DNA from 3 places in the Streptomyces sp. NPDC045678 genome. Region 2 is predicted to be linked to each of the others. Evidence: riboswitches for the same ligand, from Rfam matches in the RefSeq annotation. Region 2 holds a riboswitch; each other region holds the start of a gene.
What was found. Region 2 has a riboswitch for cobalamin ahead of AC07DO_RS04495 (ABC transporter substrate-binding protein). Riboswitches for the same ligand answer to the same signal wherever they lie in the genome.

Region 1 (6,873 bases), on a different contig from region 2:
CTGGTACCACTTCGCGATCATGTTCGAGGCGCTGTTCATCCTGACCGCGCTCGACGCGGGCACGCGCGTGGGCCGCTTCATGCTGCAGGACATGCTCGGGAACGTCTACAAGCCCTTCCGGAGGATGAGCTGGAAGCCCGGGCTCGTGTTCACCAGCGCCGTCGTCACGGCCCTCTGGGGTTACTTCCTGTGGGTCGGCGTGCACGAGCCGCTCGGCGGGATCAACCAGCTCTTCCCGATCTTCGGCATCGCCAACCAGCTCCTCGCCGCCGTCGCCCTCGCCGTCTGCACCACGCTGCTCGTGAAGTCCGGGCGGCTCAAGTGGGCCTGGATCACCGGCATTCCACTCGTCTGGGACGCGACGGTGACGCTCACCGCGAGCTGGCAGAAGGTGTTCTCCAGCGACCCGCGCGTCGGCTTCTTCCAGCAGCGCGCCAACTACCAGGACGCCATCGACGACGGCAAGATCCTGCCGCCCGCCAAGACCATGGACGACATGCACACCGTCGTCACCAACTCCACGGTGGACGGCGTTCTTTCGGCGGCGCTCGCCCTGCTCATCGTCGTCGTCATCGTGGACGCGGCACGGATATGCATCAAGCACGTCCGCGACCCCGCGGCGTCACGGCTGAGCGAAGCGCCGTACGTGGAGTCGAAGTTGACGGCTCCGGCGGAGCTCTTCGCGACCCGGGAGGAGAAGCAGGAGGAGAAACGGGAGGAGAAGCGGGAGGAGAAGCGGGAGGTGGCGCCGTGACGTGGCTGCTGCGCGGCATGCGCTGGATGCGCTGGTACGTACGGGAAATGACCGACGAGTCGGCGTACGAGCGGTACGTGGCGCACGTACGGAAGGAGCATCCGGCGGCAACCGTCCCCAGCCGCCGCGCATTTGAGCGCATGCGGACGGAGCGGGAGGAGTCGGACCCGCGCCGGGGCTTCCGCTGCTGCTGAACAGGCGACTGAGCAGGCAACTGAGCAGGCAACTCACGACAACGCGACCCGTCCGTTATCCGGACAGGGGTTCCATACAGCGAGACTGTGGCTTAGATTTCCCGCACGTTAAGCATGGGATAAGTGAGGGAACGGAGCCGCGATATGTCAGATGCGCCTGAAGTGAACAGACCGGTGGTCACACCGGTCCGCGTGGTCATCGCAGCCTGCCTTGTCGCGCCCTTCGTGGCAATGCTCTGGGTGGGGTCGTACGCGAAGATCGACCCGACCTTCATCGGCATCCCGTTCTTCTACTGGTACCAAATGCTCTGGGTGCTCGTCTCCACGGCGCTCACGATGATCGCGTACAAGCTGTGGCAGCGTGACCAGCGCGCCCGCAAGGCCGCGCAGGCTCATGGGGGTGCCGGAAAGTGACCACACTCGCATCGGGCGGCGTCAACGGCGTCGCGCTCGGCGTCTTCGTCTTCTTCTTCCTCGCCGTCACCGTCATGGGCTTCCTGGCCGCCCGCTGGCGCAAGGCCGAGAACGAGCAGAGCCTCGACGAATGGGGCCTCGGCGGCCGCTCGTTCGGCACCTGGGTCACCTGGTTCCTGCTCGGCGGCGACCTGTACACCGCCTACACGTTCGTGGCCGTCCCCGCGGCGATCTACGCGGCGGGCGCGGCCGGCTTCTTCGCCGTGCCGTACACGATCCTTGTCTACCCGCTGATCTTCACCTTCCTGCCGCGCCTGTGGTCGGTCTCGCACAAACACGGCTACGTGACCACGTCGGACTTCGTGCGCGGGCGCTTCGGCTCCAAGGGCCTCTCGCTGGCGGTCGCCGTCACCGGCATCCTCGCCACGATGCCGTACATCGCGCTCCAACTGGTCGGCATCCAGGCCGTCCTGGACGTCATGGGGATCGGCGGCGGCCCCGACACCAACTGGTTCATCAAGGACCTGCCGCTGCTGATCGCGTTCGCGGTGCTCGCCGCGTACACCTACTCGTCGGGGCTGCGCGCGCCCGCGCTGATCGCGTTCGTGAAGGACGGTCTGATCTATCTCGTCATCGCCGTCGCGATCATCTACATCCCGATCAAGCTCGGTGGCTTCGACGAGATCTTCCAGGCGGCGAACGAGAAGTTCTCGGCGGCGAACGACGCGGCGGGCAAGCCCGTCGCGGGGCTCGCGCCGGGCGAGGCCGGGCAGTGGACCTACGCCACGCTCGCACTCGGCTCCGCGCTCGCGCTGTTCATGTACCCGCACTCGATCACGGCGACGCTCTCCTCCAAGAGCCGCGACGTGATCCGCCGCAACACCACGATCCTGCCGCTCTACTCGCTGATGCTGGGCCTGCTCGCGCTGCTCGGCTTCATGGCGATCGCGGCCGGGGTCAAGGTCGAGAACGGCCAGCTGGCCATCCCCCAGCTGTTCGAGGACATGTTCCCCGACTGGTTCACCGGTGTCGCCTTCGCCGCCATCGGCATCGGCGCGCTCGTGCCCGCGGCGATCATGTCGATCGCGGCCGCGAACCTCTTCACCAGGAACATCTACAAGGACTTCATCAAGCCGGAGGCGACACCCGCGCAGGAGACCAGGATCTCCAAGCTGGTCTCGCTCCTGGTGAAGGTGGGCGCGCTCGTCTTCGTCCTCACCATGGACAAGACGGTCGCGATCAACTTCCAACTGCTCGGCGGCATCTGGATCCTGCAGACGATGCCCGCGCTGGTCGGCGGCCTGTTCACGCGCTGGTTCCACCGCTGGGCGCTTCTCGCGGGCTGGGCGGTCGGCATGGTCTACGGAACGGTCGCCGCGTACGGCGTCGCGTCGCCGACGCAGAAGCACTTCGGCGGCTCGTCCGACGAGATCCCGGGCATCGGCGAGATCGGTTACATCGGCCTCACCGCGTTCGTCCTGAACGTCGTCGTGACCGTGGTCCTGACCTTCGTCCTGAAGGCGCTGAAGGCGCCCGAGGGCATCGACGAGACGTCTCCCGAGGACTACACGGCGGACGCGGGCGACCCCGGCGTCATCGAGGAACTGCCGCCGGCCACGGTGGGGGCACCGGGCGGGCACTGACCCTTCCCTGCGTACGTCATGCGGGCCGCCGGAGAAATCCGGCGGCCCGTTCTCGTGCACTCCGACACAAGATATGGGGCTGTCACCCAGACCCAGCACAAGATGTATGCTCGTGCTCGCTGTCGCCGCAGGGGAATCCGGTGCAAGTCCGGAACTGTCCCGCAACGGTAGACGTGTACGCATTTGACGTGCGCGGAGTCCGAAGACCTGCCGGCAGTGCACCCGTGCCGTCCGGCCCGGGTGCCGACCGTCCGGGCCTCGTGGAATGGGCCGGTGGACGCGGTACGCCGCCCTGCCCGGGTGCGCCCGTGTGTGCCATCCCCTCCCCCAGGCCCAGAGCCGAGCGAGGGAGAGCTCCACGTGACCATCGCGCCTGCCGAACCTGCGTCAGCGCCGTCACCGCCGACTGCCGAGGGTACCGACGCGCCGGGGACCGCGCTGCTGCGCACCCTGACCGACCTCACCGCCGACCTCCCCGACGCCGACCCCGGCCGGGTCGCCGCCGCCGCGCTGCGCGGCCGTTCGGCCCGGGCCGACGAGGCGGAGCTGCGGACCCTCGCCACCGAGGCGGCCGCGGGACTCATCTCCGAGGACCCGGCGTACTCGAAGCTCGCCGCCAGGCTGCTCACGCTCTCCATCGCCGCCGAGGCCGCCTCCCAGGGCGTGCGCTCCTTCACCGAGTCGATCGCCGTCGGCCACCGCGAGGGCCTGATCGCCGACCGCACCGCCGACTTCGTGGGCGCCCACGCGGCTCGCCTCGACGCGCTCGTGGAGACCGCGCTCGCCGACGGCGCCGACTTCCGCTTCGGCTACTTCGGCCTGCGCACCCTGCACAGCCGCTACCTGCTGCGCCACCCCATCACCCGCCAGGTCATCGAGACCCCGCAGCACTTCATGCTGCGCGTCGCGAGCGGCCTGGCGGAGACCGCATCCGATACGAAGACGGGCAGCACCCGCGCCGTCGACGAGGTCGCCGCGCTGTACGGCCTGATGAGCCGCCTGGACTACCTGCCGTCCTCGCCGACGCTCTTCAACTCCGGCACCCGCCACCCGCAGATGTCGTCCTGCTACCTCCTCGACTCCCCGCAGGACGAGCTCGACTCCATCTACGACCGCTACCACCAGGTCGCGCGGCTCTCCAAGCACGCCGGCGGCATCGGACTCTCGTACTCCCGCATCCGCTCCCGCGGTTCGCTGATCCGCGGCACGAACGGGCACTCCAACGGCATCGTGCCGTTCCTGAAGACGCTGGATGCCTCGGTCGCCGCCGTGAACCAGGGCGGGCGGCGCAAGGGCGCGGCCGCGGTCTACCTGGAGACCTGGCACTCCGACATCGAGGAGTTCCTGGAGCTGCGCGACAACACCGGTGAGGACGCGCGCCGCACGCACAACCTCAACCTGGCGCACTGGATCCCCGACGAGTTCATGCGCCGGGTCGCCGCCGACCAGCAGTGGTCGCTGTTCTCGCCCTCCGACGTGCCCGAGCTCGTCGACCTGTGGGGCGACGCGTTCGACGCCGCGTACCGCACGGCGGAGGCCGCCGGGCTCGCGAAGAAGACGATGTCGGCCCGGGACCTGTACGGCCGCATGATGCGCACCCTCGCGCAGACCGGCAACGGCTGGATGACCTTCAAGGACGCCGCCAACCGCACCGCCAACCAGACGGCGGAGCCCGGCCACACCGTGCACTCCTCCAACCTGTGCACGGAGATCCTGGAGGTGACGGACGACGGGGAGACGGCCGTCTGCAACCTCGGCTCGGTCAACCTCGGCGCGTTCGTCGACCCGGCCGCGCAGGACATCGACTGGGAGCGCCTCGACGCCACCGTCCGCACCGCGGTGACCTTCCTCGACCGCGTCGTCGACATCAACTTCTACCCGACCGAGCAGGCGGGCCGCTCCAACGCCAGGTGGCGCCCGGTGGGCCTCGGCGCGATGGGCCTGCAGGACGTCTTCTTCCAGCTGAGGCTCCCCTTCGACTCCCCCGAGGCGCGGGCGCTCTCCACCCGCATCGCCGAGCGCATCATGCTCGCCGCCTACGAGACCTCCGCCGACCTCGCCGAACGCAGTGGCCCGCTGCCCGCCTGGGAGAAGACCCGCACCGCGCGCGGTGTGCTGCACCCCGACCACTACGGCGTCGAGCTGACGTGGCCCGAGCGCTGGGCGGCGCTGCGGGAGCGCATCGCCGCGACCGGCATGCGCAACTCGCTGCTGCTCGCCATCGCCCCGACCGCCACCATCGCGTCCATCGCGGGCGTCTACGAGTGCATCGAGCCGCAGGTCTCCAACCTCTTCAAGCGCGAGACGCTGTCCGGCGAGTTCCTCCAGGTCAACGCCTATCTGGTGGAGGAGCTGAAGCGGCTCGGGATGTGGGACGCGCAGACCCGCGAGGCGCTGCGCGAGGCGAGCGGCTCGGTGCAGGGATTCGACTGGATCCCCGCGGAGGTCCGCGCGCTGTACCGCACGGCGTGGGAGCTCCCGCAGCGCGGTCTGATCGACATGGCCGCCGACCGCACCCCGTTCCTCGACCAGGCACAGTCGCTCAATCTCTTCCTGGAGACGCCGACCATCGGCAAGCTCTCCTCGATGTACGCGTACGCCTGGCAGCGCGGCCTGAAGACCACGTACTACCTGCGCTCGCGCCCCGCGACGCGCATCGCCCGCGCCGCCGGCGGCTCTAACGCCGCGGCCACCACTCCCGTCCCCGCACAGGCCACGGCCGAAGACGCCGTCGCCTGCTCCCTGGAAAACCCCGAGTCCTGCGAGGCCTGCCAGTAATGAGCTCCACCACCCACAGCGAGAAGAACCTCCTCGACCCGGGCTTCGAGCTGACCCTGCGCCCCATGCGCTACCCCGACTTCTACGAGCGCTACCGGGACGCGATCAAGAACACCTGGACCGTCGAGGAGGTCGACCTCCACTCCGACGTCGCGGACCTCGCCAAGCTCAGCCCCGGTGAGCAGCACATGATCGGCCGTCTCGTCGCGTTCTTCGCGACCGGCGACTCGATCGTCTCCAACAACCTGGTGCTGACGCTCTACAAGCACATCAACTCCCCCGAGGCGCGGCTGTACCTGAGCCGACAGCTGTTCGAGGAGGCCGTGCACGTCCAGTTCTATCTGACGCTGCTCGACACCTATCTGCCCGACCCGGAGGACCGCGCGGCGGCCTTCGACGCGGTCGAGGAGATCCCCTCGATCCGTGAGAAGGCCGAGTTCTGCTTCAAGTGGATGGACTCGGTCGAGAAGCTGGAGCGTCTCGAGACGCAGGCCGACCGCCGCCGCTTCCTGCTCAACCTCATCTGCTTCGCCGCGTGCATCGAGGGGCTCTTCTTCTACGGTGCCTTCGCGTATGTCTACTGGTTCCGCAGCCGCGGCCTGCTGCACGGCCTGGCCACCGGCACCAACTGGGTGTTCCGCGACGAGACGATGCACATGAGCTTCGCCTTCGACGTCGTCGACACCGTCCGCAAGGAGGAGCCCGAGCTCTTCGACGACGCGCTTCAGCAGCAGGTCACGGACATGCTGAAGGAGGCCGTGGAAGCCGAGCTGCAGTTCGCCCGCGACCTGTGCGGCGACGGCCTGCCCGGCATGAACACCGACTCGATGCGCGAGTACCTGCAGTGCGTCGCCGACCAGCGTCTTCAGCGCCTCGGCTTCGCGCCGGTCTACGGCTCCGAGAACCCCTTCTCCTTCATGGAGCTGCAGGGCGTCCAGGAGCTGACCAACTTCTTCGAGCGGCGGCCCTCGGCCTACCAGGTCGCCGTGGAGGGCTCGGTCTCGTTCGACGACGAGTTCTAGACGCGCCCGAGGTGCCCGCTCCCGTTCTGCCGGACGGGGGCGGGCACCTCGGTGTGCCCCTGGCGTGG
Region 2 (6,873 bases):
TGCAACGTGAGGAACCGGTACTGGTCCTGCCGCGCCCGGGGCGCGCATGGTCGTGGCGCGTTCTGCAACTGTGGTCGCGTGACCGTCAGGTGTCAGAAACAGGGCGATAGTGCGTCGTCAGGCGGCCCGTGTCGTCCAGGACGTGGAACGCCACCGCCGGGGGCAGGTCGCGGTGGACGTGGTGGGTCGGGTGGGACTGGGGTTCCCAGGGGAGGCGGAGGGTCGAGACCACTCCTGGGGCCACCAGGAGGGGGCGGTTCGCGAACGTCGTCGCCGCGGGGGTGTGCGCGTGGCCCGCGAGGAACGCCGTGACGTTCGGGTGGCGTGACGTCAGGTCGGCCAGGCGGTGCTCGTCGAACTGGCGGATGCCGTCCACGTAGGGCGTGTTGAGCGGGATCGGCGGGTGGTGGAAGCCGATCAGGACGGGGCGGGTGGGCGGGGTGTCGGCGAGGAGAGCCGACAGCCAGTCCAGGGTTTCGTCCTCCAGGCGTCCGTGGTCCTCGCCGGGCACCGACGTGTCGCACAGGGCCAGGGTGAAGCGGTCCGTGGCGTGGGCGGTGTTCACCGGGGCCGTGCTCGTCGGGCCGGTCAGGGGGCCTTCGCCCAGCAGGTGTTCGCGGAACGCCGGGCGCTCGTCGTGGTTGCCCGGGCAGGTCAGCAGCGGGTGCCGGGTGGAGAGGAGCTTGCGGGCCGCCTCGTACTCGGACGGGGTCGCGTGATCGGCGATGTCGCCGGTGGCTATGACGGCGTCCAGGTCGTACGGGAGGGTGTTCAGGTACTCCATCACGGCCCGGGTGCGGTCGACGCTGCGTCCGCCGTCCGCCGGTGTGGTGTCGATGTGGGTGTCGCTCAGGTGCGCGATCACGATCATTGGTGCGGCCCGCCCTCTTCCGTTGGTGCCTCGTGCGGTGCACGGCCGGTGCCTCGTGCGGTGCACGGCCGGTGTCTCGTGCGGTGCACGGCGCACTGTTCGTCCTCGTACGCGGTCAGTCTGCGTCGTCGCGCCGACGTGGTGAAACCCTTTATCCCCGTAGGGACCGCAGGAACCGTACCGACGGGTGCCCGTCGTCCTCCCCGAGCGTCACCACCGCCCGCACCCCGTACACCTCCGCGATCAGCTTCTCCGTGATGACCTCCGTCGGCGTGCCCGACGCGTACGCCGTGCCCTCCTTGAGGATCAGCAGGTGGTCGCAGAACATCGACGCCAGGTTCAGGTCGTGCAGGGCGATCACGCTCGTGACGGGGAGTTCAGTGACCAGGGACAGCAGGTCCAGCTGGTGCTGGATGTCCAGGTGGTTGGTGGGCTCGTCGAGGAGGAGTTCGCGGGGTTCCTGGGCCAGGGCGCGGGCGATCTGGACGCGCTGGCGTTCGCCGCCGGAGAGCGTGTGCCAGGCCTGGGCGGCGCGTTCGGTGAGTCCGGTGCGTGCGAGGGCCTCGCGTACGGCGTGTTCGTCGTGGGGCGTGGGGGTCGACCAGGCGCGGCGGTGCGGGATGCGGCCGAGGCGTACGACGTCCCGTACGGTCAGCTCGACCTGCGTCGCCGCGTGCTGCTCGACCACGGCGATCCGCCGGGCCACCGCGCGGCGGCCCGTGTCGGGCAGGGTGCGGCCGTCCAGGGTGACCACCCCGGACGCCGGGGCGAGGACACCCGCGAGGATCCGCAGGAGGGTGGACTTGCCGGAGCCGTTGGGGCCGAGGAGCCCGACGGTGGCGCCCGCGGGTGGGGCGAGGCTGACGCCGTCGACGATCAGTCGGCCGCCCGCTTCCCTGCTGACGCGGTCCGCTCGCAGGCCGGAGACGGTACTCGGAGAGGTCACGTCGCCCTCCGCGTCCGGTACAGCACCGCCACGAACGCCGGTACGCCGATGAGTGAGGTCACCACGCCGACCGGGACCTCCTGCGGGTCCAGGGCCGTGCGGGCCAGCGTGTCCACCCAGACCAGGAAGACCGCTCCGGCGAGCGCCGTGACCGGGAGGAGTCTGGCGTGGCCGGAGCCGACGACCGCGCGGGCCGCGTGCGGCAGGACCAGGCCGACGAAGCCGATGGCGCCCGCCGAGCTGACCAGCGCCGCGGTGAGCAGCGCCGTCGTGCAGAGCAGGACGAGCCGGGTGCGGGCCACGCGGACGCCCAGCGCCGCCGCGGCCTCCGGGCCGAACGCGAAGGCGTCGAGCGTACGGGCATGGCCGAGGCAGATGACGAGCGCGGCCACGAGCACCGCGCCGCACAGCCACACGTCGGTCCAGCCGACGCCGCTGAGCGAGCCGAGGAGCCAGAACAGCACGCCGCGCGTCGTCTCCGCGTCGCCCGCCGTGAGGACGACGAACGACGTGAGCGCGGAGAACAGCTGCATGGCCGCGACGCCGGACAGCACGACCCGGTCCGTGGTGTCGCCGAGGGTGTGGCTCAGGAGCAGGACGAGTGCGAAGGAGCAGAGCGCGCCCGCGAAGGCGCCCGCGGAGACGGACACCGCTCCCCCGCCGACCCCGAGGACGACGACCGCGACCGCTCCCGTGGACGCCCCGGACGACACCCCGAGCACGAAGGGGTCGGCGAGCGGGTTGCGGAGCAGGGACTGTATGACCGCCCCGCAGACCGCGAGGCCCGCGCCACAGACGGCGGCGAGCACGGTGCGCGGCATCCGCAGGTTCCAGACGATGCCGTCCCTGATCGGGGTGAGCGGGCTCTCGCCCCAGCCGAGGTGCGCGGCGACGGTGGACCACACGTCGGGCACGGAGATGTCCGCGGGGCCGATGGTGACGGCCACGGAGACGGAGAGGACGAGCGCGGCCGCTCCGGCCAGCCACAGCAGCGCCTGCCGGGCGCGGGCAGAGGTGGCGGCGGTGGGTGCGGCGGAGACGGCGGCCGGGGTGTCAGGAACAGTGTCGGCGGCGGCCCCGCCCCTCGTACCGGACGACGCCTTCCTCACTTGGCCAGCCCGAACTTCCGCAGCCCCGCCGCCACTTGCTCGATCCCGTCGACCGTGCGGATCGTGGGGTTCATGGCCTGGCCGCTGAGCAGGACGTACCGCTTCTTCTTCACTGCGGTGAGGTTCTTGGTCGCCGGGTTGGTCTCCAGGAACTTGATCTTCGCCGCGGCGCTCTCCGCGGACTGCGACTTGCGGGTGAGGTCGCCGATGACGAGGACGTCGGGGTCGCGGTCGGCGACGGTCTCCCAGTTGATCTGGGGCCATTCCTCGTGGGTGTCGTCGAAGACGTTCTTCGCGCCGAGTTCGCGGGTGATGATGCCGGGGGCGCCGCAGCAGCCCGCCATGTAGGGGGCGTCGGAGTTGGCGAACCAGTACAGGAGCTTCGTGTCGGAGGCGGCGGACGCGTCGATGTCCTCGGTGGCCTTCGTGACCCTGGCCTTGAGGTCCGCGACCAGCTTCTCGCCGCGCTTCTCCACGTGGAAGACCTTCGCCAGGTCGCGCACCTCGCCGTAGACGGTGTCCATGGTGAGGGTCTTGACGCGTTTGCCGTCGCCGCCGCCGTCGTTGTCCTTGCCCGCGCAGTCGCTGGGCGAGACGTAGACGGGCACGTTGAGCTCGTCGAACTTCGCGCGGTCGGCGACGCCGCCCTTGCCGACCGTGTAGAGGAAGGAGGCGCTGACGAAGTCGGGCTCCTTGGAGAGGACCTTCTCCAGCGAGGGGTAGCGGTCGGCGAGCCGCTCGACCTTCGCGTTGTCCTTCTCCAGGTTCTTCAGGACCGGGTCGGTCCAGGTGCCGGTGCCCACCATGCGGTCGGCGAGGCCGAGCGAGAGGAGGATCTCCGTGGAGCCCTGATCGAGGGAGACGGCCCGTTGCGGCGGCGCCGCGACCTTCGCCTCCTTGCCGCAGGAGGTGACCGTGACCGGGTAGCCGCCGGCGCTTCTGTCCGCCTGGTCCGCGGACCCCGCGGTCTTGTCCGTCGATCCGCCGCCGCATGCGGTGAGTGCGAGGAGGCAGGCACAGAGGAGGGCGGGTATACGGGCTTTCGAGGACACGTGATCCCTTGGGTGTCACGGCTCATACGCGGAGCCTGGCCTGCGTCGGACCCCCGCCGCCGGGTGAGCGGCCGGAGGGCGCCAGCAGGTCTTCGGACTCGGGGATCGGCCGGGCGGGGCGCCTTCCCGGGCGTCTCGCGACACCCAGTGGCCGTGGCCCCGCCCGTCCCCCCTCACCGCTGCGCGTCAGTTCCGGATTCGCACCGGATTCCCTGGCCCAGGTGTGGGTTTGACTGGCTTGCGCAAGTTATCACGCGGTTTTACGCGCCCGGTGCGGGCCTCGGCTCGCCCCGGTAGGTGCCGAAGGACCAGCGGTTGCCCTCCGGGTCCTCGATGCCGAATTCGCGGCTTCCGTAGGGCTTGTCCTCGATCTCGCTGATGACCTTCACGCCGGCGGCGACGAGTCGGCCGTACAGGTCGTCCACGTGGTCGGTGACGACGTAGGCGCCCGCGGTGCCGGGCCGCCCGCAGGTGGCCGCGTTGGCCGGGTCGTACGAGCCGAGCATGACGCCGCCGCCCTCGGGCCAGTCGAGCTGCGCGTGGGCGACGCGGCCCTCGTCCTCGTAGACGGCGGTCCGCAGGAAGCCGACGGTGCCGACGAGGAAGTCGATCAGGGCGGGCGCGTCCTGTGCCTGGAGGCCCGGCCAGACGGCCGGGGCGGGCGTGCTGAGCTGCTGTTCTGGTGTGGTGTTCCGGTTGGTGTCCATGGCTCTACTCTTCGCCCCGGCCGTGCGCCCCGGCTTGGATATTCCGGCACTCCTCGGCCAACCAGCCGGTCGGCGCCATCCCTGTGTACTGCTGGAAGTCGCGTACGAGGTGGGAGTGGTCGTAGTACCCGGTGTCGGCCGCGACCCGGGCGAGGTCCGGTGGCGCGCCCGCCGCGACCGCGCGGGCCACCGCGGCCTTGGCGTGCTGGAAGCGCATCAGGCGGGCCGCCTGCTTGGGGGTGAGCCCCGTCTCGGCGCGGAACAGCGCGGTCAGCCTGCGCTCGCTGAGCGCGACGTGCCGGGAGAGGCCGCCGAGCGTGCCCGCGCCCCGGTGCCTGGCCAGCCACGCCCAGGCCTCCGCGACCTCCGGGCGGACGGTTCCCGCGGTGTCCTCCGCCGCGGCCGCGCGCCGCCGCAGGTACGCCGAGAGGAGGGCGAAGCGGTCCTCCCAGCGGTCCAGCTCGCACAGCCGCTCGCGGATCGCGGCGGCCGGGTCGCCGAGGACGTCCGTGCCGTCGACGACGAGCTGCCCGGTGAGTCCGGCCGCGGGCAGGCCGAGGAGCGCGCGGGCCGCGAGGGGGTGCACGGCGAGCTGGATGCCGGCCTCGTGCTCGGGCTGTACGACGTAGGCGGGGCTCTGGTGCAGGCCGCCCACGACGATGTCGGTGCGCGTCGCGTCCGCGCCGGTCGCCCGGTCCGGGGTGCTGCCGGTGGCGATGGCGCCGTCCAGGGAGAAGATCAACGTCAGGTACGGCGAGGGGAGGCCCCGGTGCAGGCCGGGCCGCTGTCCCTCGGTGCGGTAGCCGACCGCGGAGACCACCATGCCGTCGGGTCCGGGCGCGGCCCGGACGAACTCACGGGAGTCCATGGCCCCAGTATGCGCCGCCGGATGCGACCCCCGTAGCGGATCACGCGCGACCACCCGGCCCGCGCGGAACCCCTCCGCTACCCGTGTTCACCTGCCTCATGCCCTCGCGCCACGGTGACTTCGATCATGGGAAATGTCGGGGCCGCCCCCTAGCATTGCGCGCCGCTCCGGTCGGGGCGCACATCGCTCGCAGGGAACGGCAGGGACGTAGAGACATGGCAGTACGGGCCAAGAACGTACGGACAAAGAGCAAGCTGGCCGTCATCGGCACCACGGGCGCGCTGGCCGCCGCCGTGCTCGCGGGCAGCGCCCTGTGGCCGACGGACGAGGCGAGCGCCTCCGACACCTCGGCGGCCACCGCCCGCGAGCTGTCCCACTGGCCGAAGCCCGTCGCGAAGCAGCTCGGCAAGGTCATCGCGGAGAACGACCACAAGGGTGCGTACGCCGTCTTCGACGCGGACAACACGACGTACCGCAATGACCTGGAGGAGTCGCTGCTGCCCTTCCTGGAGATGAAGGGCGTCCTCACCCGCAAGACCATGGACCGGTCCTTGAAGGTCATCCCCTTCAAGGACAAGGCCGGGCACAAGGAGAGCCTGTACAGCTACTACAACCGGCTGTGCGAGGTGGACGACCAGGTCTGCTACCCCTGGGCCGCGCAGATCTTCTCCGGCTTCACGCTGAAGGAGCTCAAGGGGTACGTCGACGAGCTCCTGGCGTACGAGAAGCCGATCCCCGCCGAGTACTACGAGGCAGGCAAGCTCACGAAGACCCAGGTGAAGCCGCCGGAGTTCTCGCGCGGCATGCGGCAGCTCTACAAGACGCTGCAGGCGCACGGCATCGAGGTGTACGTGGTCAGCGCGGCCAGTGAGGACCTGGTGCGCATGGTGCTCGCGGACCCGAAGTACGGCTACGGCGTGAAGCCGCAGAACGTCATCGGTGTCTCCATGCAGCTGAAGGACCGCAAGACCGGTGAGGTCACCAGTTCCCGCAAGGAGATCGCCGAGGGCCGCTTCGGCGAGAAGGACCGCGCGAAGCTCGCCGAGCGCGAGCTGACGCCGAACCTGTGGGCGCCGCTGACCTGGTACGAGGGGAAGCCCGCGGCGATCAACACGTACATCGACGAGTGGCGGAAGCCGATCCTGGCGGCCGGTGACACCCCGGCCAGCGACGGGCCGATGCTGTTCCACTCCGCCGATGTGGCGCACGGCGGCGTGCGGGTGTGGGTCAACCGCAAGGACGCGTACATGAAGCAGCTCGACGGAATGAAGAAGAAGAACGCGGAGCGTCAGCGCGAGCTGGGCCAGAAGGTGACCGCCG
Region 3 (6,873 bases), on a different contig from region 2:
CTGCGTCGGCGCGGCCGGATGACGGCGGACGCCCTCGCCCGCGAGCTTGAGGTGTCCACCCGCACGGTGCTGCGTGACATGGAGGCGCTCTCCGCGGCCGGTGTCCCCGTCTACGCCGAACGCGGCCGACGCGGCGGGTTCGCGTTGCTGCCCGACTTTCAGACAGCGCTGACCGGACTGAACCACGACGAGGCGCTCGCCCTGCTGGTCGCCGGATCACGGCGCGGCGCCCAGCTCTTCGGCCTCGACTCGGCGCTCGCGTCGGCGATGCTGAAGGTGTTCGACGCACTGCCCGAAAACCTCCGGGGCGCTGCGGCGGGCGCGGCGCAACGCCTGCTCATCGACCCGGAGTTGGACCTCCTGGCACGGCGAGCGGACAGTGAGGAACTGCCCGAGCCGATCGTCGCCGAGGTCCGGCGCGCGGTGTTCGCGGGCCACAAACTGCGTATCCACTACGCGGCGGTGGGCCAGGCCGCGAAGTGGCGCACGGTGGACCCGATCGGCCTGGTGACCGTACGCGGCCAGGGTTACCTGTTGGCCGTGCGAGGCGGCGCCGACCGTACCTACCGGCTGTCCCGCGTGCTGGCGGCCGAGGCGCTCGACGCACCCGCGCAGCGACCGGACGCGGTCGACCTGGACCGCGCCTGGCAGGAACGCAACACGCAGTTCCGGAACGGCGGCGACCACCAGGTCGCCGTGCGGGTGCGGGTGGATCCGGAGCGACGCAAGGACCTGGTGGCCACCGCGTTGTCCGTCCGTGACGAGGAAGAAGACGTCCTCGGTGAGGGCCGACCGCGGCTGCACCTGATTTTCCAGGACGCCCGGCACGCCGAATGGGCCCTGTGGCAGCTCGCCACGCACGCGGAAGTGCTGTCCCCGGAGTGGCTCCGCACCTCCCTGCGCGATCGCGCCGCCGCGATCGCCGCGCTCTACGCAGCGCCCGCCTCGCCCCAGGTGACAGGGGGCTCGTGGGCGCCGTAGATGTGCACGCCCCCCCCGCAGGGCCACGTCGTCCTCCGGAGCTGTGGCGCGGCGCAGGGTCGGGAGGCGACGTCTGAGTACGCGTACTCATGATTCATCCCCCTTCTCTCGCGCACGCTGGACGCGTAACCCGATGAGAGGAAGACGACTGTGCGCAGCAGCATCCGAGTTCGCCCCGCGTTCCGCGCATCCGGCAGGCGCTCGGCGCGGTCCTTCGCGGCGCTCGCGCTGGCGGGTGCGGCGGCCGCCGCGGTGCTGACCGGCTGTTCCATGGAGGACGCGGTCTGCGGCGGCGGAGAGTATCCGGTCCTGCACGTGGGCAGCGGCGGGTCCGCCTGCCGGCCCGACGGCGAGGAGCCGCCGAAGGGCTACGCCCGCTACCCGGAGGGCAAGGTCCCCGAGCATGTCGGGGACAAGTGGGACACGTACTGGAACGATCACACGCTCGACGAGAACGGGAAGATCATCAAGTTGAAGGACGGCCAGTAGCGGCCTCGCCACCCAGGCCGAAAGGTGGGGGTGGACTTACTAGGACGTCCAACTATATGTTCGTGACCAGAGCCCGCGGTGCAGGGAAGCCGGTGTGAATCCGGCGCGGTCCCGCCACTGTGACCGGGGAGTGCGTTCTCGCCGAGCGATACGCCACTGACGGACGAGTCCCGTCGGGAAGGCGGGAGAACGCGCGCTGATCCGGGAGTCAGGATACCGGCCGCGGGGTGTTCCGTGTTGTCCACGAGGATGGAGCAGACACGCATGGCACCGGTCCGTACCCACGACCCAGGTGAACCGGCGAAGCGAGCGAAGGCCGCGGCCCGCGCCCGACTCCACGACGGCTTCTAGGCCTTCGCGTCCCACGACAGAACCGCCCGCCCACCTCATCCGGTGGCGCCGTCGGACTGCCGTGCCATCCCCGGACTCACCTGACGAGAGCAGGCTCTCATGGTCCGTGAACTGACACATTTCATCGGCGGCAAGCACGTGCCCGGCACGTCCGGGCTCTTCGCCGACGTGTACGACCCCAACTCCGGCACCGTACAAGCACATGTGCCGCTGGCCGGGCGGGCGGAGACCACCGCGGCGATCGCCGACGCCGAGTCCGCCCAGCGCGAATGGGGCGAGTGGAACCCGCAGCGGCGCGCCCGCGTGATGCTGCGGTTCCTGCAACTCGTCGAAGGAGAGCGGGAGTCACTCGCACGGCTGCTCTCGAGCGAGCACGGCAAGACCGTCGCCGACGCCCACGGCGACCTGCAACGCGGCCTCGAAGTCGTCGAGTTCGCCGCGGGGATCCCGCACCTCCAGAAGGGGGAGTTCACCGACAACGCCGGCACCGGCATCGACGTGCACTCCCTGCGCGTACCGCTCGGCGTCACCGCCGGCATCACCCCGTTCAACTTCCCCGCGATGATCCCGCTGTGGAAGGCGGCCCCCGCGCTGGCCTGCGGCAACTCCTTCATCCTCAAGCCGTCGGAGCGTGCGCCCTCCGTGCCGCTCCGGCTCGCCGAGCTGTTCCTCGATGCGGGCCTGCCGCCCGGCGTCCTGAACGTCGTCAACGGCGGCAAGGACGCGGTGGACGCCCTCCTGCAAGACGCGCGGGTGCAGGCGCTCGGCTTCGTCGGCTCCACCCCGATCGCCGCGCACATCTACGCCACCGCCGCGGCGCACGGCAAACGCGCCCAGTGCTTCGGCGGCGCCAAGAACCACATGATCGTGATGCCGGACGCCGACCTCGACCAGGCCGTGGACGCCCTCGTCGGAGCCGGGTACGGCTCGGCGGGGGAGCGGTGCATGGCCATCTCGGTCGCCGTCCCCGTCGGCGAGGAGACCGCCGACGCGCTCGTCACCCGGCTCAAGGAACGCGTCGCCGCGCTCCGCATCGGCCGCTCCGACGACCCGGAGGCCGACTTCGGCCCGCTGGTCAGCCGCGACGCGCTCGACCGGGTCCGCCGCTACGTGGACATCGGCGTCAACGAAGGCGCCGAACTCGTCGTCGACGGACGCGACTTCACCCTGCCCGGGCACGAGAACGGCTTCTTCGCCGGAGCCACCCTCTTCGACCGCGTCTCACCGCGCATGCGGATCTACCGCGAGGAGATCTTCGGCCCGGTGCTCTGCGTGGCCCGCGCCGCGGACTACGAAGCGGCCCTGCGCCTGCCCAGCGAACACCCCTACGGCAACGGCGTCGCCATCTTCACCAGGGACGGCGACACCGCCCGCGACTTCACGCGCCGCGTCGGCGCCGGCATGGTCGGCGTCAACGTGCCGATCCCCGTCCCGGTGGCGTACCACACCTTCGGCGGGTGGAAGCGGTCCGGTTTCGGCGACCTCAACCAGCACGGTCCCGACGCCGTCCGCTTCTACACCCGGACCAAGACCGTCACCTCGCGCTGGCCGTCCGGGCTCAGGGAAGGCGCGAACTTCACCATCCCGACGATGGGATGACCCCGATGACCCCGATGACCCCGATGACCCCGACGGGAACAGCCCTCACCAAGGACCAACTCGCCCTGGCCGAGGTCACGCTCGACTTCGCCGACGAGCACCTCGCACCGCACGCCGTCGCCTGGGACCGCGACAAGCACTTCCCCGTGGACGTGCTGCGCAGGGCCGCCGAACTCGGCCTCGGTGGCGTCTACGTACGCGAGCAGCACGGCGGTTCGGGCCTCGGCCGCACCGACGGCACCCTCGTCTTCGAGGCCCTCGCCACCGGCTGTCCCTCCATCGCCGGTTACCTCTCCATCCACAACATGGTGGCCTGGATGATCGACCGGTACGGCGACGAGAAGCAGCGCGCCCGCTGGCTGCCGGACCTGTGCACCGCCGCGTCGCTGGGCAGCTACTGCCTCACCGAGCCGGGTGCCGGTTCGGACGCCGCGGCCCTGCGGACCCGCGCCGAACGCGACGGCGACACGTATGTCCTCACCGGCGTCAAGCAGTTCATCTCCGGAGCTGGCGCCTCGCACGTGTACGTCGTCATGGCCCGCACCGGCGAGCAGGGCCCCGGCGGCATCTCCGCGTTCGTCGTCGAACGGGACGACCCCGGCCTCGCCTTCGGCGCCGACGAACGGAAAATGGGCTGGAACGCCCAGCCCACCCGCCAAGTGATCCTCGACGGCGTGCGCGTGCCGGCCGACCGGCGCCTCGGTGACGAGGGCGAGGGCTTCCGCATCGCCATGAGCGGCCTCAACGGCGGGCGGCTCGGCATCGCGGCCTGCTCCCTGGGCGGCGCCCAGAGCGCACTGCACCGCAGCCTGGCCCACCTCGCCGACCGTGAGGCGTTCGGCGCGTCCCTCCTGGACGCCCAGGCGCTGCGGTTCCGGCTCGCCGACATGGCCACCGAGCTGACCGCCGCCCGCGCGCTGGTGCGCCAGGCCGCCGACGCGCTCGACCGGGACGATCCGCGTGCCCCGCAGCTGTGCGCCATGGCCAAACGCTTCGCCACCGACACCGGGTACTCCGTGGCCGACCGCGCCCTGCAACTGCACGGCGGATACGGCTATGTGAGCGAGTACGGCATCGAGAAGATCGTCCGGGACCTGCGGGTCCACCAGATCCTGGAAGGAACCAACGAGATCATGCGCCTGATCGTGGCCCGCGGACTGATCGAGGCCGTCCGATGACGGCGGCCGGGGACGCTGTGCAGACGTACGTCGACGGCCGAGCGGGCCACCTGATCCTCAACCGCCCCAAGTCCCTCAACGCCCTCACCCACGCCATGGTGCTCCGCATCGACGAGGCGCTGACCGCATGGGAGCGGGACCCCGCCGTGGAGACCGTCGTCCTCGCGGGGGCGGGGGAGAGAGGGTTGTGCGCGGGTGGCGACATCCGGTCCATCCACGAGGACGTCACGGCGGGCGACGGAGAGGCGACGCGGGCCTTCTGGCGCGACGAGTACCACCTCGACGCGCGCATCGCCCGCTACCCGAAGCCGTTCGTCGCCGTCATGGACGGCATCGTGATGGGCGGCGGAGTCGGCGTCTCGGCGCACGCCGCCGTGCGTGTGGTCACTGAACGGACCCGGGTGGCCATGCCCGAGACGGGCATCGGCTTCGTGCCGGACGTCGGCGGCACCTACCTGCTGAGCCTCGCGCCCGGCAACCTCGGCGCCCACATCGCCCTGACCGGCACCGAGCTGGCGGCTGGCGACGCGCTCAGGTGCGGACTCGCCGACCACTTCGTACCGTCGTCCTCGCTGCCCCGCCTGATCGCCGACCTCGCCGAGTCGCCCGTACGGGAGGTCCTGCCGCGGTACGTCCAGGACGCGCCGCCCGGCCAACTCGCGGACGAGCGGCAGTGGATCGACCACTGCTATGCCGCCGAGACCGTCGAGGAGATCGTGGACCGCCTCCACGCGGACGGCTCACGTGCCGCGAAGGAGACCGCCGAAACGCTGCTCGGCCGGTCGCCCGCGGCGCTGAAAGTGACCCTGGAAGCGCTGCGTCGCGCGCGTGAACTCGGCTCGCTCGAAGCAGTGTTGAACCAGGAGTACCGCGTCTCCTGCGCGGCCCTCGCCTCGCCCGACCTGGCGGAGGGCATCCGCGCCCAGGTCATCGACAAGGACCGCGCACCGCGCTGGAACCCCGGCACGCTCGCCGAGGTGACCGCGGGCGACGTCGCACGTTTCTTCGCGCCGCTCGGAGACCGGGAACTCGCCCTGGACGCCGGCGCCGTGACGCAGGAGGTGGCGTGGTGAACGGAACCGAGGGAACGGAGTCACCGGCGACGAGGACCGTCGTGTTCATAGGGCTCGGCAACATGGGCCGGCCGATGGCCGCGAACCTGGTGGCGGCGGGTCACCGCGTGGTCGGGCACGATCTGTCGGCCGACGCGCTCGCGGCCGCCGCGGAGAGGGGAGTGGCGCCCGCCGCCTCGGCCGCGGAGGCGGTGCCCGGCGCCGACGTCGTGATCACGATGCTCCCGGCCGGACGTCACGTCCTAGCGCTCTACCGCGACGAGGGGCTGCTCGCCGCGGCCGCGCCGGGCACGCTGTTCGTCGACTGCTCCACCATCGACGTCGCGGACGCCCGCACCGCGCACGAGGCCGCGGCCGCCGCGGGCCACCGCGGCCTGGACGCACCGGTCTCCGGCGGAGTCGTGGGGGCCGAGGCCGGCACGCTGACGTTCATGGCGGGCGGCGGTGCGGAGGAGTTCGCCGAGGCGGAACCTCTGCTCGCCGCGATGGGCAAGCGTGCCGTGCACTGCGGGGACGCCGGCGCCGGGCAGGCGGCGAAGATCTGCAACAACATGATCCTCGGTGTCTCGATGGTCGCCGTCAGCGAGGCCTTCGTACTCGGCGAGAGCCTGGGCCTGACCGCGCAGGCACTCTTCGACGTCGCCTCCACCGCATCCGGCCAGTGCTGGGCGCTCACCTCCAACTGCCCCGTACCGGGCCCGGTCCCCGCCAGTCCCGCCAACCGCGACTACCGCCCCGGTTTCACCTCCGCCCTCATGGCGAAGGACCTGGGCCTGGCGGCGGAGGCGGCCCGCGCGACGGGCGTGGACGCCACGCTCGGCCGACGCGCGGCCGAACTGTACGCGGAGTTCACCGCGCAGGGCGGGGCGGACCGCGACTTCTCGGCGATCGTGAGGGCGATCAGGAACCGGTCGGGCGAGCACGTGACGTGAGCGGACACACGACTGGCCCCGACCGCGGAACCCCGCCCGCAAGGCCTCGGCGGGCCTTGCGAGCGGGGGGAGCGGTTCGTCATGGACCGGCGACGACGCTCACGACTCGCCGCGGGGCCGTCGGCCACGGCCGCGGAAAGAGATTTTGACGCGTGGGTGTGAGGGTCCCGTCAGCGGGCAATCGATGTGTGGGCCCCGCCGTGTCTCCCCCGTCGCGGCGGGGCCTGCGATGTCTGCCGCGTGTCTCAGGCGCGTTCGCGGTACGCGAGT

Region 1: it holds a riboswitch for cobalamin, as region 2 does, so the genes downstream of both, AC07DO_RS23075 (ribonucleoside-diphosphate reductase subunit alpha) here and AC07DO_RS04495 (ABC transporter substrate-binding protein) in region 2, are expected to answer to the same signal.
Region 3: it holds a riboswitch for cobalamin, as region 2 does, so the genes downstream of both, AC07DO_RS31405 (CoA-acylating methylmalonate-semialdehyde dehydrogenase) here and AC07DO_RS04495 (ABC transporter substrate-binding protein) in region 2, are expected to answer to the same signal.

Annotation. Positions count from the first base shown of each region.
Region 1 is NZ_JBWKJS010000006.1:443,450-450,322, reverse strand. Features, by position in the region: gene AC07DO_RS23095 (carbon starvation CstA family protein) at 1-754, shown strand, start outside; gene AC07DO_RS23090 (CstA-like transporter-associated (seleno)protein) at 772-948, shown strand; gene AC07DO_RS23085 (DUF3311 domain-containing protein) at 1,093-1,362, shown strand; gene mctP (monocarboxylate uptake permease MctP) at 1,359-3,005, shown strand; cobalamin riboswitch at 3,112-3,234, shown strand; gene AC07DO_RS23075 (ribonucleoside-diphosphate reductase subunit alpha) at 3,366-5,783, shown strand; gene AC07DO_RS23070 (ribonucleotide-diphosphate reductase subunit beta) at 5,783-6,805, shown strand.
Region 2 is NZ_JBWKJS010000001.1:1,024,977-1,031,849, reverse strand. Features, by position in the region: gene AC07DO_RS04515 (caspase, EACC1-associated type) at 1-110, shown strand, start outside; gene AC07DO_RS04510 (metallophosphoesterase) at 86-871, opposite strand; gene AC07DO_RS04505 (ABC transporter ATP-binding protein) at 1,023-1,817, opposite strand; gene AC07DO_RS04500 (FecCD family ABC transporter permease) at 1,814-2,809, opposite strand; gene AC07DO_RS04495 (ABC transporter substrate-binding protein) at 2,923-3,978, opposite strand; cobalamin riboswitch at 4,045-4,231, opposite strand; gene AC07DO_RS04490 (VOC family protein) at 4,239-4,685, opposite strand; gene AC07DO_RS04485 (helix-turn-helix domain-containing protein) at 4,690-5,553, opposite strand; gene AC07DO_RS04480 (HAD family hydrolase) at 5,769-6,873, shown strand, end outside.
Region 3 is NZ_JBWKJS010000010.1:66,860-73,732, forward strand. Features, by position in the region: gene AC07DO_RS31395 (helix-turn-helix transcriptional regulator) at 1-981, shown strand, start outside; gene AC07DO_RS31400 (SCO0607 family lipoprotein) at 1,132-1,470, shown strand; cobalamin riboswitch at 1,530-1,709, shown strand; gene AC07DO_RS31405 (CoA-acylating methylmalonate-semialdehyde dehydrogenase) at 1,921-3,420, shown strand; gene AC07DO_RS31410 (acyl-CoA dehydrogenase family protein) at 3,426-4,598, shown strand; gene AC07DO_RS31415 (enoyl-CoA hydratase/isomerase family protein) at 4,595-5,671, shown strand; gene mmsB (3-hydroxyisobutyrate dehydrogenase) at 5,668-6,603, shown strand; gene AC07DO_RS31425 (hypothetical protein) at 6,849-6,873, opposite strand, start outside.